Regions from separate parts of the Kitasatospora sp. CM 4170 genome, predicted to be linked through region 2. Evidence: riboswitches for the same ligand, from Rfam matches in the RefSeq annotation. Region 2 holds a riboswitch; each other region holds the start of a gene.
The links. A riboswitch is a leader RNA that binds a small molecule or an ion and turns the genes downstream of it on or off. The one in region 2 is predicted to bind thiamine pyrophosphate.
Positions count from the first base shown of each region.

Region 1: another riboswitch for thiamine pyrophosphate. It lies ahead of thiC (phosphomethylpyrimidine synthase ThiC); the one in region 2 lies ahead of thiO (glycine oxidase ThiO).
Region 3: another riboswitch for thiamine pyrophosphate. It lies ahead of RMN57_RS19420 (cytosine permease); the one in region 2 lies ahead of thiO (glycine oxidase ThiO).

Region 1 is NZ_CP134877.1:4,818,730-4,822,904, reverse strand. It holds gene RMN57_RS20450 (hypothetical protein) at 1-151, shown strand, start outside; gene thiC (phosphomethylpyrimidine synthase ThiC) at 260-2,089, opposite strand; TPP riboswitch at 2,085-2,219, opposite strand; gene RMN57_RS20440 (hypothetical protein) at 2,430-2,636, shown strand; gene RMN57_RS20435 (SPFH domain-containing protein) at 2,773-4,175, shown strand, end outside.
Region 2 is NZ_CP134877.1:2,921,572-2,925,746, forward strand. It holds gene RMN57_RS11840 (polyprenyl synthetase family protein) at 1-361, shown strand, start outside; gene thiE (thiamine phosphate synthase) at 399-1,058, opposite strand; gene RMN57_RS11850 (Rv2175c family DNA-binding protein) at 1,055-1,420, opposite strand; gene RMN57_RS11855 (FAD-dependent oxidoreductase) at 1,496-2,701, opposite strand; TPP riboswitch at 2,787-2,899, shown strand; gene thiO (glycine oxidase ThiO) at 2,901-4,061, shown strand; gene thiS (sulfur carrier protein ThiS) at 4,058-4,175, shown strand, end outside.
Region 3 is NZ_CP134877.1:4,582,457-4,586,631, forward strand. It holds gene RMN57_RS19415 (trypsin-like peptidase domain-containing protein) at 1-1,275, opposite strand, end outside; TPP riboswitch at 1,526-1,674, shown strand; gene RMN57_RS19420 (cytosine permease) at 1,667-3,127, shown strand; gene RMN57_RS19425 (glycerophosphodiester phosphodiesterase family protein) at 3,211-4,077, shown strand.

The sequences.
Region 1 (4,175 bases), 1.9 Mb from region 2:
CGGCGGCCTGCGCTGCCAGATCATCGATGCCATCCAGGCCCCCGACGGTTCCGACGTCCCAGCGGTCCTGAACGGCCTGCTCAAAGGCCGTCCCCAGGATCTCTCCCCGGAGCGCAAGCTCGGCCTCATTCGCGAAATCCTCGGGCTCTGACCCACACCCGGGAATCCGCCGACCGGATTCCACCTGCGCACCCGAACGTTCGCAGCGCTGCGCCGGACACCCTTTCGGGACCCCGGCGCAGCGCCGGGACACCTGCCGTCAGTCCGCCAGCGGGAGGTAGACCCGGTTGCCCTGGGCCTTGAACTCCTCGGACTTGACCTTCATGCCTTCCAGCGCCTCAGCGTCAACGTCGCTGGTCACGACCGCCTTGTCGCCGTACAGCTCTGTGATGCTTTTGCTGATCTTCATCGAGCAGAACTTCGGGCCGCACATCGAGCAGAAGTGGGCCGTCTTCGCCGGCTCGGCGGGCAGCGTCTCGTCGTGGAACTCGCGGGCCGTCTCCGGGTCGAGGGCCAGGTTGAACTGGTCCTCCCAGCGGAACTCGAAGCGGGCGTCGGAGAGCGCGTCGTCCCACTCCTGGGCCCCGGGGTGGCCCTTGGCCAGGTCGGCGGCGTGCGCGGCGATCTTGTAGGTGATGACGCCGGTCTTCACGTCGTCCCGGTTGGGCAGGCCCAGGTGCTCCTTGGGCGTGACGTAGCAGAGCATCGCGGTGCCCCACCAGGCGATCATCGCGGCGCCGATGCCCGAGGTGATGTGGTCGTAGCCGGGGGCGACGTCCGTGGTGAGCGGGCCGAGGGTGTAGAACGGCGCCTCGTCGCAGATCTCCTTCTGGAGATCCATGTTCTCCTTGATCTTGTGCATCGGGACGTGGCCCGGCCCCTCGATCATCACCTGGACGTCCCTGGCGCGGGCGATCCGGCCCAGCTCGCCCAGGGTCTGCAGCTCGGCGAACTGCGCCTCGTCGTTGGCGTCGGCGATCGACCCCGGGCGCAGGCCGTCACCCAGCGAGAAGGTGACGTCGTAGCTCGCGAGGATGTCGCAGAGCTCCTCGAAGTTGGTGTAGAGGAAGTTCTCCCGGTGGTGCGCCAGGCACCAGGCGGCCATGATCGAGCCGCCGCGCGAGACGATGCCGGTCTTGCGACGGGCGGTCAGCGGCACGTAGCGCAGCAGCACGCCGGCGTGCACGGTCATGTAGTCGACGCCCTGCTCGCACTGCTCGATGATGGTGTCGCGGTAGACGTCCCAGCTCAGCTCCTCGGCCCTGCCGTCGACCTTCTCCAGCGCCTGGTAGAGCGGCACGGTGCCGATCGGCACGGGGGAGTTGCGCAGGATCCACTCGCGGGTGGTGTGGATGTTGCGGCCGGTGGAGAGGTCCATGACGGTGTCGGCACCCCAGCGGGTGGCCCAGGTCATCTTCTCCACCTCCTCCTCGATCGAGGAGGTGACGGCCGAGTTGCCGATGTTGGCGTTGATCTTCACCAGGAAGTTGGTGCCGATGACGGCCGGCTCGACCTCGGGGTGGTTCACGTTGACCGGGATGACGGCGCGGCCGCGGGCCACCTCGTCCCGCACGAACTCGGGTGCGAGGCCCTCGCGCAGGGCCACGAACTCCATCTCCGGGGTGACGACCCCCCGCTTGGCGTAGGCCAGCTGGGTGACGGCGGCACCGGCACGGCCGCGCAGCGGGCGCCGCGGGCGGCCGGGGAAGACGGCGTCGAGGTTGCGCAGGTTCCCGCCGCGCGGCGAGGTGTGCTTGATCCCGTCGTCCTCGGGGCGGGCCTCGCGGCCGTCGTACTCCTCGACGTCGCCGCGCTGGCGGATCCAGGCGTCGCGCAGCGGCGGCAGCCCGCGCCGCACGTCGGGCTCGTACGCGGGGTCGGTGTACGGGCCGGAGGTGTCGTACAGCGGCACGGTCCGGTCGTTGGTGAGCAGGACCTCGCGGTACGGGACGCGCAGGTCGGGACGGGACCCCTCGCGGTAGGCCTTGCGCCAGGCCGGGGTCGGGTAGCCGGTGGCGGCGCTGGCGACCGCGGCGCCGCTCGTCCCGGTGCTGCGGGCAGAGTTCGGCTGTGCATCAAAGGTGGTCATCAGACCCTCTACTCCCTACGCCGGCATTACCCGGTCAGGTTCCTGCGGTCGACGCAGCGGTCGGCACGTCCGTCGACGTACCGGTCAGCGTCCTCTCAGCCCGGTGCTCCGAGCTCCCGTGTCCACAGGCGGTGTTGCCTGCGCATGACGTCCAACACCGTAGCGAGCCGATCGCCGCTGGTCCAGAGGGGGGTCCGAGGAGAGAGACGCCGGGGCCCGGCCGCCGGCGGGATTCCCCGGTGGGCCGTCTGCTTCCGGCGGGGGCGGGCAGACTGGCAGTCACAGGGCGGGGCAGTCGCGGGCGGTCGGGCACCCCGGGGGTGCGGAAGGGGAGGGCCGAGTGGTCGGGAGCGCGGGTCGGGTCAGCGGAACGGTGGGGGCGGGACTGGTCGGCGAGGTGATGGTGCACGTCCCGGAGCGCCAGGGGACGGAGGCGTTCCTCGCCTACCTCGCCGTGCCGGGCGAGCGGCTGCCGGTGGGGACGCCGGTGGTGGTCGTCGAGTACCACCCGCCGCGGACCGTCTACGTGGCCCCGGTGCTGCCGTGACGGGACCGCCACGACACGGCCGTGACGGCGTGACGAGGTTGTGATAGGACGTCACGTCCGCTCCCTTCCGCTGCGGTTGACCCGGGCGGAGAATCCCAATCGGTGCATCTCATGTGCCGAAAGGGGGAGTTGAACCATGCTGTACGCCATCATCGGGGCGGCCGCCGCGGTGCTGCTCGTGGGGATCACGCTCTTCAAACTCATGTGGCGGGTGGCGGAGCCGAACGAGGCTCTGATCATCTCCGGCTCCAAGCACCGGACCGAGGGGGTCGGCGACGGGCTCGGGTTCCGGATCGTCACCGGCCGCGGCACCTTCGTCACCCCGGGCCTGCAGGGCGTCCGACGGCTCTCGCTGGACCTCAACGAGGCCGAGCTGAACGTCGAGTGCGTCACCACCCAGGGCATCCCGGTCCGGGTGAAGGGCGTGGTGATCTTCAAGGTCGGCGACGACCAGGTCTCGATCGCCAACGCCGCCCGGCGCTTCCTCGACCAGCAGAAGCTGATCAGCCAGCGGGTGCACAACGTCTTCGCCGGCCACCTGCGCTCGATCGTCGGCGGGCTCACCGTCGAGGACATGATCCGCGACCGCGAGCGGCTCACCGGGGAGACCAGGGCCGCCTCCGGGCTGGAGATGGAGAAGCTCGGGCTGATCATCGACACCCTGCAGATCCAGGAGATCATCGACCCGACCGGCTACATCAAGAACCTCGCCATCCCGCACGCGGCCGCCGTCCAGCGGGACGCCCGGATCGCCCAGGCCGAGGCCGACCGGATGGCCACCGAGGCCGAGCAGGAGGCGGCCGCCCGCAAGGCCGAGGCGACCCGCAACAGCGAGATCCAGCAGGCCGCCTACCAGGCCGAACGGGACACCGCCAGCGCCCGCGCCCTGCAGGCCGGGCCGCTCGCCGAGGCCGCCGCCCGGCAGGAGGTCGTGGTCCAGGAGACCAGGGTCGCCCAGCTGGAGGCCCAGCGGAAGGAACAGCAGCTGCAGATCGACGTCCGCAAGCCGGCCGACGCCAAGGCGTACGAGACCCGCACCCGGGCCGAGGCCGACCGCGACGCCCGGATCTCGGCCGCGCAGGCGCAGGCCCGGGAGACCGAGCTGAAGGCGGCCGCCGAGGCCAGCCAGGTCAAGATCGCGGCGGAGGCCGAGGCCGAGGCCACCAAGGTGCGCGGGCTGGCGGCCGCCGAGGCGACCAGGGCGACCGGGCAGGCGGAGGCCTCGGCCACCGAGGCCCGCGGTCTGGCGGACGCGTCGGCGGCCCGGGCCATCGGGCTCGCCAAGGCGGAGGGGCTCAAGGCCCGGGCGGCGGCGCTGACGGCGAACCCGGACGCCGTGGTGGCCCAGGAACTGGCCGAGAAGTGGCCGGACATCGTGCTGGCCGCCTCGGAGTCCTTCGGCAACGTCGAGCACATGGTGCTGCTCAACGGCGCCGAGGGCGTGGGGGACCTCTTCACCAAGGCGCTCACCATGGGCGGGACGGGGCTCGGGCTCGCCCGGCAGCTGCTCACCACCCTGCAGGGGCCGGCGCAGCCCGC
Region 2 (4,175 bases):
CCAGCTCCGGGACGACCTGCTGGGCGTCTTCGGCGACCCGGCGGTCACCGGCAAGCCGGCCGGGGACGACCTGCGCGAGGGCAAGCGGACCCTGCTGGTCGCCCACGCGATGCGCGCCCTGCCGGCCGCCGACGCCCGGCACCTGGACGAGCGGCTCGGCGCGCCGGACCTCGCGCCCGAGGAGGTGGCCCGGCTGCGCGGGCTGATCGAGCGCAGCGGCGCCCCCGAGCGGGTGGAGCAGCGGATCACCCAGCTGATGCGCCAGTCGCTCGCCGCGCTGGAGGCCGCGCCGCTCGCCGACGAGCGGGCCCGCGAGGTGCTGCTGGCGCTGGCCGAGGCCGCCACCGTCCGCAAGTACTGAGACGTACCGGCCGGGACGGCGGCGGCCCCACCGTAGGTCAGGCGCGCAGGCGCCGGGCGAGCTCGGCGGCGGCCGCCCGAGGGTCGTCCGCGGCGGTGATCGCGCGCACCACCACGACGCGGCGGGCGCCGGCGGCCAGCACCTCGTCCAGGTTGCCCAGGTCGATGCCGCCGATGGCGAACCACGGCCGGTCGGTGGGCTGCTTCGCCGCGTACCCGACCAGGCCGAGGCCCGGTGCGTGGCGGCCCGGCTTGGTCGGGGTGGGCCAGACCGGGCCGGTGCAGAAGTAGTCCACGCCGGGCTCGGCGATCGCCGCGTCCACCTCGGACTCGGCGTGGCACGAGCGCCCGATGATCACGTCCTCGCCGAGGATCGCGCGGGCGGCCGGCACCGGCAGGTCGTCCTGCCCCAGGTGCAGCACGTCCGGGCGGGCGGCGTGCGCGACGTCGGCCCGGTCGTTGACGGCGAGCAGCTTGCCGTGGCGGCGGCAGGCGTCGGCGAACACCTCCAGCGCGGCCAGCTCCTGCTTGGCCTCCAGGCCCTTGTCGCGGAGCTGGACGATGTCCACCCCGCCGGCCAGCGCGGCGTCCAGGAACTCCGCGAGGTCGCCCTGCTCGCGTCGGGCGTCGGTGCAGAGGTAGAGCCGGGCGTCGGCGAGCCGCCGGCGGGCCTCCGCGCCGGGCGTCGCGGTGGTCACAGCGCCATCGCCTGGGCGCGGCGCTTCACCTCGGTCGCGCGGTTCTCCCAGAGCGCCTGGACCGGGGTGCCGGGCAGCGACGGGTCCTCGGTGAACATCCACTCGAGGATCTCCTCGTCGCTGAACCCGCTGTCGCGCAGCACGGTCACCGTGCCGATCAGGTGCTTGACGGGGCCGGCGTCGTCGATGAAGGCGGCCGGGACCTGCAGCGACCGGTTGGGGCCGCGGCGGACCGCGATCAGGTCACCCTTCTTGACCATGTTGCGGACCTCGGTGACCACGACGCCCCACCGCTCGGAGATGTCGGGCAGGTACAGCCACTCGGGGACCAGGGACTCAATCTTGGCTTCGATCTCACTCACGGCACCAGACTGCCACCTCCGCGGCCCGCGGCGCACCAACCGGCCGCCCGCGCCACCCCGCGACGGCCGCCCGCGCTACCCCGCGACGGCCGCCTTCAGCGGCACCGACGGGTCCGCCGCCCGGGCCGGATCCAGCACCGCGCCGCGCTCGACCAGTCGGCGGGCCTGGGTGAGGTCGCGCGGGCGGTCCACCGTGAGCACGGCCCGCAGCGCGCCCTCGCGCAGCCAGAGCACGGCCCAGGTCGGGTCCTGCGGCGAACCGCGCCAGACCAGCTCGTCCCCCGCGTCGTGCCGGCCGACGTACTGGACCATCCGGCCGAACTGCTCCGACCAGAAGTACGGCACCGGGTCGTAGGGCGCGTCCGCGCCGAGCACCGAGGCGGCCGCGGCCTGGCCGGACTGCAGCGCGTGGTCCCAGTGCTGGACGGTCAACCGGGCGCCGGTGCGGGCGGACGGGTAGTTCGCGCAGTCGCCGACCGCGAAGACGCCGGGCAGGCCGGTGCGCAGCCGGTCGTCCACCACGACGGCGCCGGCCGCGTCCAGCTCGACGCCGGAGCCGGCCAGCCAGCCGGTCGCCGGGCGGACGCCGATGCCGACCACCACCTCGTCGGCCGGCAGGTGCGAGCCGTCCGCCAGCAGCACCGCGCCCGGCTCGACGGCCGCCACGGCGGCGTCGCAGCGCAGCTCCACCCCGGCCTCGGCGTACCAGGCGGCCATCGCCCGGCCGATCCCGGTCGGCAGCGCGCCGGGCACCGGCGCCGGGCCGGCCTCCACCACGGTGACCCGGCAGCCGGCCGCGCGGGCCGCGGTGGCCACCTCGGCGCCGATCCAGCCGGCTCCGACCAGCACCAGCCGCAGGCCCGGGCGGAGCAGGGCCCGCAGCGCCAGCGCATCGTCCAGGGTGTGCAGCAGGTGCGCGCGCTCGGCGCCCGGCAGCACCCGCGGGGCGGCGCCGGTGGCGATCACCAGTGCGCCGTACGGCAGGTCGCCGCCGTCGGTGTGCAGCACGCCCGGGGTCAGCCCGGTGGCGCGGCGGCCGGTGAGCAGCTCGATGCCGAGGTGCGCGAAGTCGATGTCCAGCGGGGTGTCGTCGGCCTTGCCCAGCAGGACCTGCTTCGAGAGCGGCGGCCGGTCGTACGGCGCGTGCGGCTCCTCGCCCACCAGGACGATCCGCCCCCGCCAGCCGCCCCGCCGCAGCCCGGAAGCGCAATGCGCCCCGGCCAGCCCGGCGCCGACCACGACCACCTGATCCGTACCGCTCAGATCTGCCACGCCCGTCACCCTACTGGCGTTCGGTGCCGGCGCCGGAGCCCGTCCCACCCTTCGTACGCACCTTCAGCCGTGACCAGGCCCGGAGTTAAGGTGGGGGCACCATCGCGGGAGCCCGGCGTACCGGGCTGAGAGGCGGGCTGGCACGGCCCGCGACCGTCCGAACCTGATCCGGGTCATACCGGCGAAGGGAGAAGCGACTTTGACACGCTTGGCAGCGGGCACCCGCGTCGACGTCCTGGTGATCGGCGGCGGCATCATCGGCCTCGCCGTCGCCTGGCGGGCGGCCCAGCGCGGGGTCGGGCGCGTACTCGTGGTCGACCCGGACCCCGGGGGCGGCGCCGCCCGGGTCGCGGCCGGCATGCTCGCCCCGGTCACCGAACTCCAGTACGGCGAGGAGCCGTTGCTGCGCCTCGGGATGGCCTCGAACGAGCGGTACGCCGACTTCGCGGCCGACCTCGCGGAGGCGAGCGGCGGCGCGGACACCGGCTACCGGCGCTGCGGCACGCTGGCCGTCGCGCTCGACTCCGACGACCGCGAGGAGCTGCGCGAGCTGCACGCCTTCCACCGGCGGCTCGGCCTGGACTCGCAGTGGCTGACCGGGCGGGAGGCCCGCAAGCTGGAGCCCATGCTGGCGCCCGGCGTCCGCGGCGGCCTGCACGTCGCCGAGGACCACCAGGTGGACGGCCGCCGGCTGCTGGCCGCGCTGGAGCGGGCCTGCGAGGCCGCGGGCGTCCTCGTGCACCGCACCGGGGCGGCGGAGCTGCTGGTCGAGCACGACCGGGCGGTCGGCGCCCGGCTGACCACCGGGGAGGTGGTGACCGCGGGGCGGACCGTACTCGCCGCGGGCCCGTACAGCCACCGGCTGCCCGGCCTGCCGCCGGGCGTGCTGCCCGCGATCCGCCCGGTCAAGGGCCAGATCCTGCGGCTGCACATCCCCGAGCCGTACCGTCCGTTCCTGTCCCGCAACGTCCGCGCGGTGGTGCGCGGGCAACACCTCTACCTGGTCCCGCGCGAGAACGGCGAGCTGGTGATCGGCGCGACCAGCGAGGAGCAGGGCTACGACACCACCGTCACCGCCGGCGGCGTCTACGAGCTGCTGCGCGACGCCCACAACCTGGTCCCCGGGATCACCGAGCTGCCGCTGGTGGAGACCTCCGCCGGACTCCGCCCGGGCTCACCGGACAACGCGCCGCTGCTCGGGCCGACCGCCCTGCCCGGCCTGGTCGCCGCGACCGGCCACTACCGCAACGGCGTGCTGCTCACCCCGGTCACCGCCGACCTGCTCGCCGAGTACCTGGTCACCGGCACCGTCCCGGCCCTCGCCGAGCCCTTCTCCCCCACTCGCTTCACCACGAAGGTCCCCGCATGAGCGACATCCCCCTCACCGTCAACGGCCGGCCCCGCGAGGTGCCCGCAGCGACCACGCTCGCCGAGGTGGTGGCCACCCTGAGCCAGGCCCACTCCGGCGTCGCCGCCGCGCTCA
Region 3 (4,175 bases), 1.7 Mb from region 2:
GGACTGGATCGCCGAGTTGATGCCGACCACCGCACCGGTGGAGTCGAGCAGCGGGCCGCCGGAGTTGCCGGGGTTGATCGACGCGTCGGTCTGAAGGGCGTTCATGTACGAGGACTGGGCGCCGGTCTCGTCGCCGGAGGCGACCGGGCGGTCCTTGGCGCTGATGATGCCGGTGGTGACGGTGGACTCCAGGCCGTACGGGGCGCCGATGGCGATGGTGGAGTCGCCGACGTTGACCTTGTCGGAGTCGGCCAGCGGAAGCGGCGTCAGCTTGCCCTTGGGCGGGGTGTCCAGCTTCACCACGGCGACGTCGTAGCCCTCGGCGCGGCCGAGCACGGAGGCGGCGTAGGAGCTGCCGTCGGCGAACTTGACCGTCAGCTTGCCGCCGTTCGAGGCGGGCGCGACGACGTGGTTGTTGGTGAGGATGTGGCCCTCGGTGTCGAAGACGAAGCCGGTGCCGGTGCCGGACTCGCCGTTGCCCTGGGCCTTGATGGTGACGACGCTGGGCAGCGCCTTCTGCGCGATGCCGGCCACCGAACCGGGGGCGGGCTCGTTCTTCTGCGGGCTGCTGGCCTGGACGGTGGTGCTGCGGTGGTCGTCCGCGGAGGCGACGCTCCTGCCGTCGCGGTCGGCGACGGTCACGCCCACCGCGCCGCCGGCCACACCGGCGACGAGGGCGACGGCGGCGATCAGGGCCACCAGGCCGCCGCGCTTCTTGCGCGGGCCGCCGGGCCCGGGGGCGCCGGGGAGGTCGGACGGGTAGCCGAGCGGGCCGCCCGGGTAGCCGGGGCCGGCGGGGCCACCGGGGGCACCGGGGGTGACGTCGTGCGCGCCCCAGCCGCCGAGCGGCTGGCCGGCGCCGAACGGGTGGTGCTGACCGGTCGCGCCGGGGGCGGCGGGCGCACCCGGGGCGGCGTACGGGTCGTGGGCCGCGGCAGCGGGCGCCGCGTACGGGTAGCCGGCCGGCGCGGCGGGCGGCAGGACCGGCGGCGGGGCGTCGATGTACCCGGTGTCGGCCACGGCCGGGGCGGCGGCCGGAGCGGCCGGGACGGCCGGCTCGGGGGCGCTGACCTTGCTGAACGCCAGCGTCGGCGTGGACCCGCCGGCCGCCGGGGCGGCGGGCGCGGCCTCGGCCAGCGTGTAGTCGGCCTCGGGCGCCGCTGCGGGGGCGGGCGCGAACTGCGCCGAACCGTCAGGAACGGGACCAACCACCCCCTGGCCGGAGGGCTGCTCCCCCTGCGGCCCGGTGGACCCAACCTCGCGCTCGGTGCTCACGGACGACCTCCATAGCTGACAGGACCAACAACCATAGTTTTTCGCACACCCGATTCGATTGTCGTAAGGACCCTTCTGAAGAACTCATAAGAATCCTTAGCCCGGTCCAACAGCACGTGCCGGAGCCACCGCGGCGCCCCCCGCGCAACCCCCTGCCGCGCCCCCGCGCCGACGGCGCGCCGTCCCGCGATGCGGACCGCCGGGACCACGGCCTTGGCGTTCCCCACCTGGGCGGTTAGCCTGTCGCTCCAAACTGACACGCGGGAGCTTGGACCCACCAGGCTGAGAGTGCGCCGGTCGACCGTACGCCACGGGCTCCGTGGCCGGACCGTCGAGGGGGCGCAGACCGCCGGAACCTGTCCGGGTAATGCCGGCGTAGGGAGTATCGGCCATGCCGTCTGCTTCGCCATCCTCTTCTTCGGGCGCGCCCGCGTCCAAGAATCTCCCCGAGTCGTCCACGACCGTTCACTCCGACGCCACGGCCTCCGCCGGCGGTTCCACCGCGGTGCTGGACCGCCCGGAGCGGGACGGCCGGGGCGAGCGGGTGGAGGCCCCGCTCGTGCTGGACACCGAGCCGCCGCGCACCCTGCGCTTCCGGGACCACTTCGCGCTCTGGATGAACCTCGGCGTCAGCCTGATCGGCTTCACCACCGCCGCCACCGTGCTCGGCGCCCCCGGCAGCGAGCTGTCGCTGGCCGCCGCGGTGACCGCGATCGTGGCCGGCACGGTGGTCGGCACCGCGATGCTCGGCGTCGCCGCGCTGATCGGGGCCCGCACCGGCGCGCCCGCGATGGCCAACCTGCGCGGGCTGTTCGGGACGAGGCTCTCGTACGTGCCCACGGTGCTGAACATCGTCCAGTGCATCGGCTGGGGCGTGTACGAGCTGCTGGTCATCGCGATGGGCGCGCAGACCGTGGCGCACACCGAGGGCTACCGCTGGGTGTTCGTGGTGCTGGCCGGCGCGGTGACCACCGCGCTGACCATCTGGCCGCTGGGGGCGATCGCGGTGCTGCGCCGCTTCGTCGCCGCGGCCGTGGCGGTCGCGATGGTGTACTTCACCGTCCAGCTGGGCCGCCACGGCGTCCCGGACCCGGGCGCGGGCAACTGGCACGGGTTCCTCAGGGCCACCGACGCGATGATCGCCGTCTCGATCTCCTTCGTGCCGCTGGCCGCCGACTACACCCGCCACTCCCGCACCCCGCGGGCGGCGTTCTGGGGCAGCTTCTCCGGCTACACGATCGCCCAGGTCTGGTGCTACGTGCTCGGCCTGTTCGCGCTGCTGCAGGCGGACGGTGACGCGACCAGGATCTTCGACTCGTTCCTGGGCGTCTGGGCCGGCTGGCTCTTCCTTCTGGTGCTGGTGCTGCGCGAGACCGACCAGTCCTTCGCCAACGTCTACTCGACCGCGATGTCGGTCCACAACCTGCTGCCGAAGGTCGACCGCCGGGTGCTGACCGGCGCGACCGGCCTGCTGATCACCGTCCTGGCGCTGCAGATCACCGAGTTCACCGACTCGTACTACGCCTTCCTCGGCCTGATCGGCTCGGTCTTCGTGCCGATGTTCGCGGTGCTGGCGGTGGACTACTTCCTCGGCGCCGGCCGGCGCGGCTGGAACCTCGCCGCCGACGCGCCGTCCCGCTGGCTGATGCTGCTGCCGTGGGCGCTCGGCTTCGCGGTGTACCAGCTGATCGCGCCGACCGCGATCGCCGGCTGGTGGACGGACTTCTGGACCTCCGTCCAGGAGGCCCTGCACTTCACCCCGCAGGAGTGGACCTCGGCCTCGCTGTTCGGCTTCCTGGTGCCCGCGCTGGCCACCTGGGCGCTCACGCCGCTGACCCGCGGCCGGCGCTGACCGCCCGCCCGCACCCGAAGACGGCCCCGCGGATTGGGGCCGTCTTCGCTTCCGCTTCACTTCCGACGCTTATCGTTGACGCCGTGACCAGCCCTGATCTCTCGCCTGCGGCGGCGCGCACCGCGCCGCCCGTCCAGGTGATCGCCCACCGCGGTTCCTCGCACGCCCTGCCCGAGCACACCCTTGCGGCCTACCGCCGGGCACTGGAGGAGGGCGCGGACGCGGTCGAGTGCGACGTCCGGGTGACCGCCGACGGCCGGCTGGTCTGCGTCCACGACCGCCGGATCGGCCGGGTGTCGGACGGCCGCGGCACGGTCTCCGCGATGACGCTGGCGCAGCTGGAGGCGCACGACTTCGGCGCCTGGAAGACCGGCGTGCCGAGCCGGGACCCGGAGCTGCGCGAGGTGCTGCGGCTGGAGAGCCTGCTGGAGCTGGTCGCGGACTGCGGCCGGCCGGTGGACCTGGCGATCGAGACCAAGCACCCGGTCCGGTTCCGCGGCCGGGTCGAGAGCGAGCTGCTGCGGATGCTCGACCGGTTCGGGATCGGCGGCGCCCACGGAGCCGGTGCGCCGGGAGCCGCTGCGCAGGCCGACGGCCCCGGGGGCGACCGTCCGCGGGCACGCATCATGAGCTTCTCCTCGCTGGCCCTGGCCCGGGTGGCCGCCGCCGCACCGCAGTACCCGCGGGTGTTCCTGTTCGAGCGGATGCTGCCGCTGCAGGGCCGGCTGCGGCCGGGCGCGGCGCTGCCGGGCGGCGCGCGGATCGCCGGCCCCGGCATCGACCTGGTGCGGGCCAAGCCCCGGCTGGTCACCCGGCTGCGCGAGCTGGGCCACGAGGTGCACGTCTGGACCGTCGACGAGCCGGACGACGTGGAGCTCTGCCTGGAGCTGGGCGTGTCGGCGATCATCACCAACCGCCCGGCGGAGGTGCTGGCCCAGCTCGGCCGGTGACGGTCCGGCCCGCTCGGCCGGTGACGGTCCGGCCCGGCGGGCGCCCCGATCGCCCCGCCTGCCCCGGCTGCCCCGGCTGCCACGCCTGCCCCGGCCGC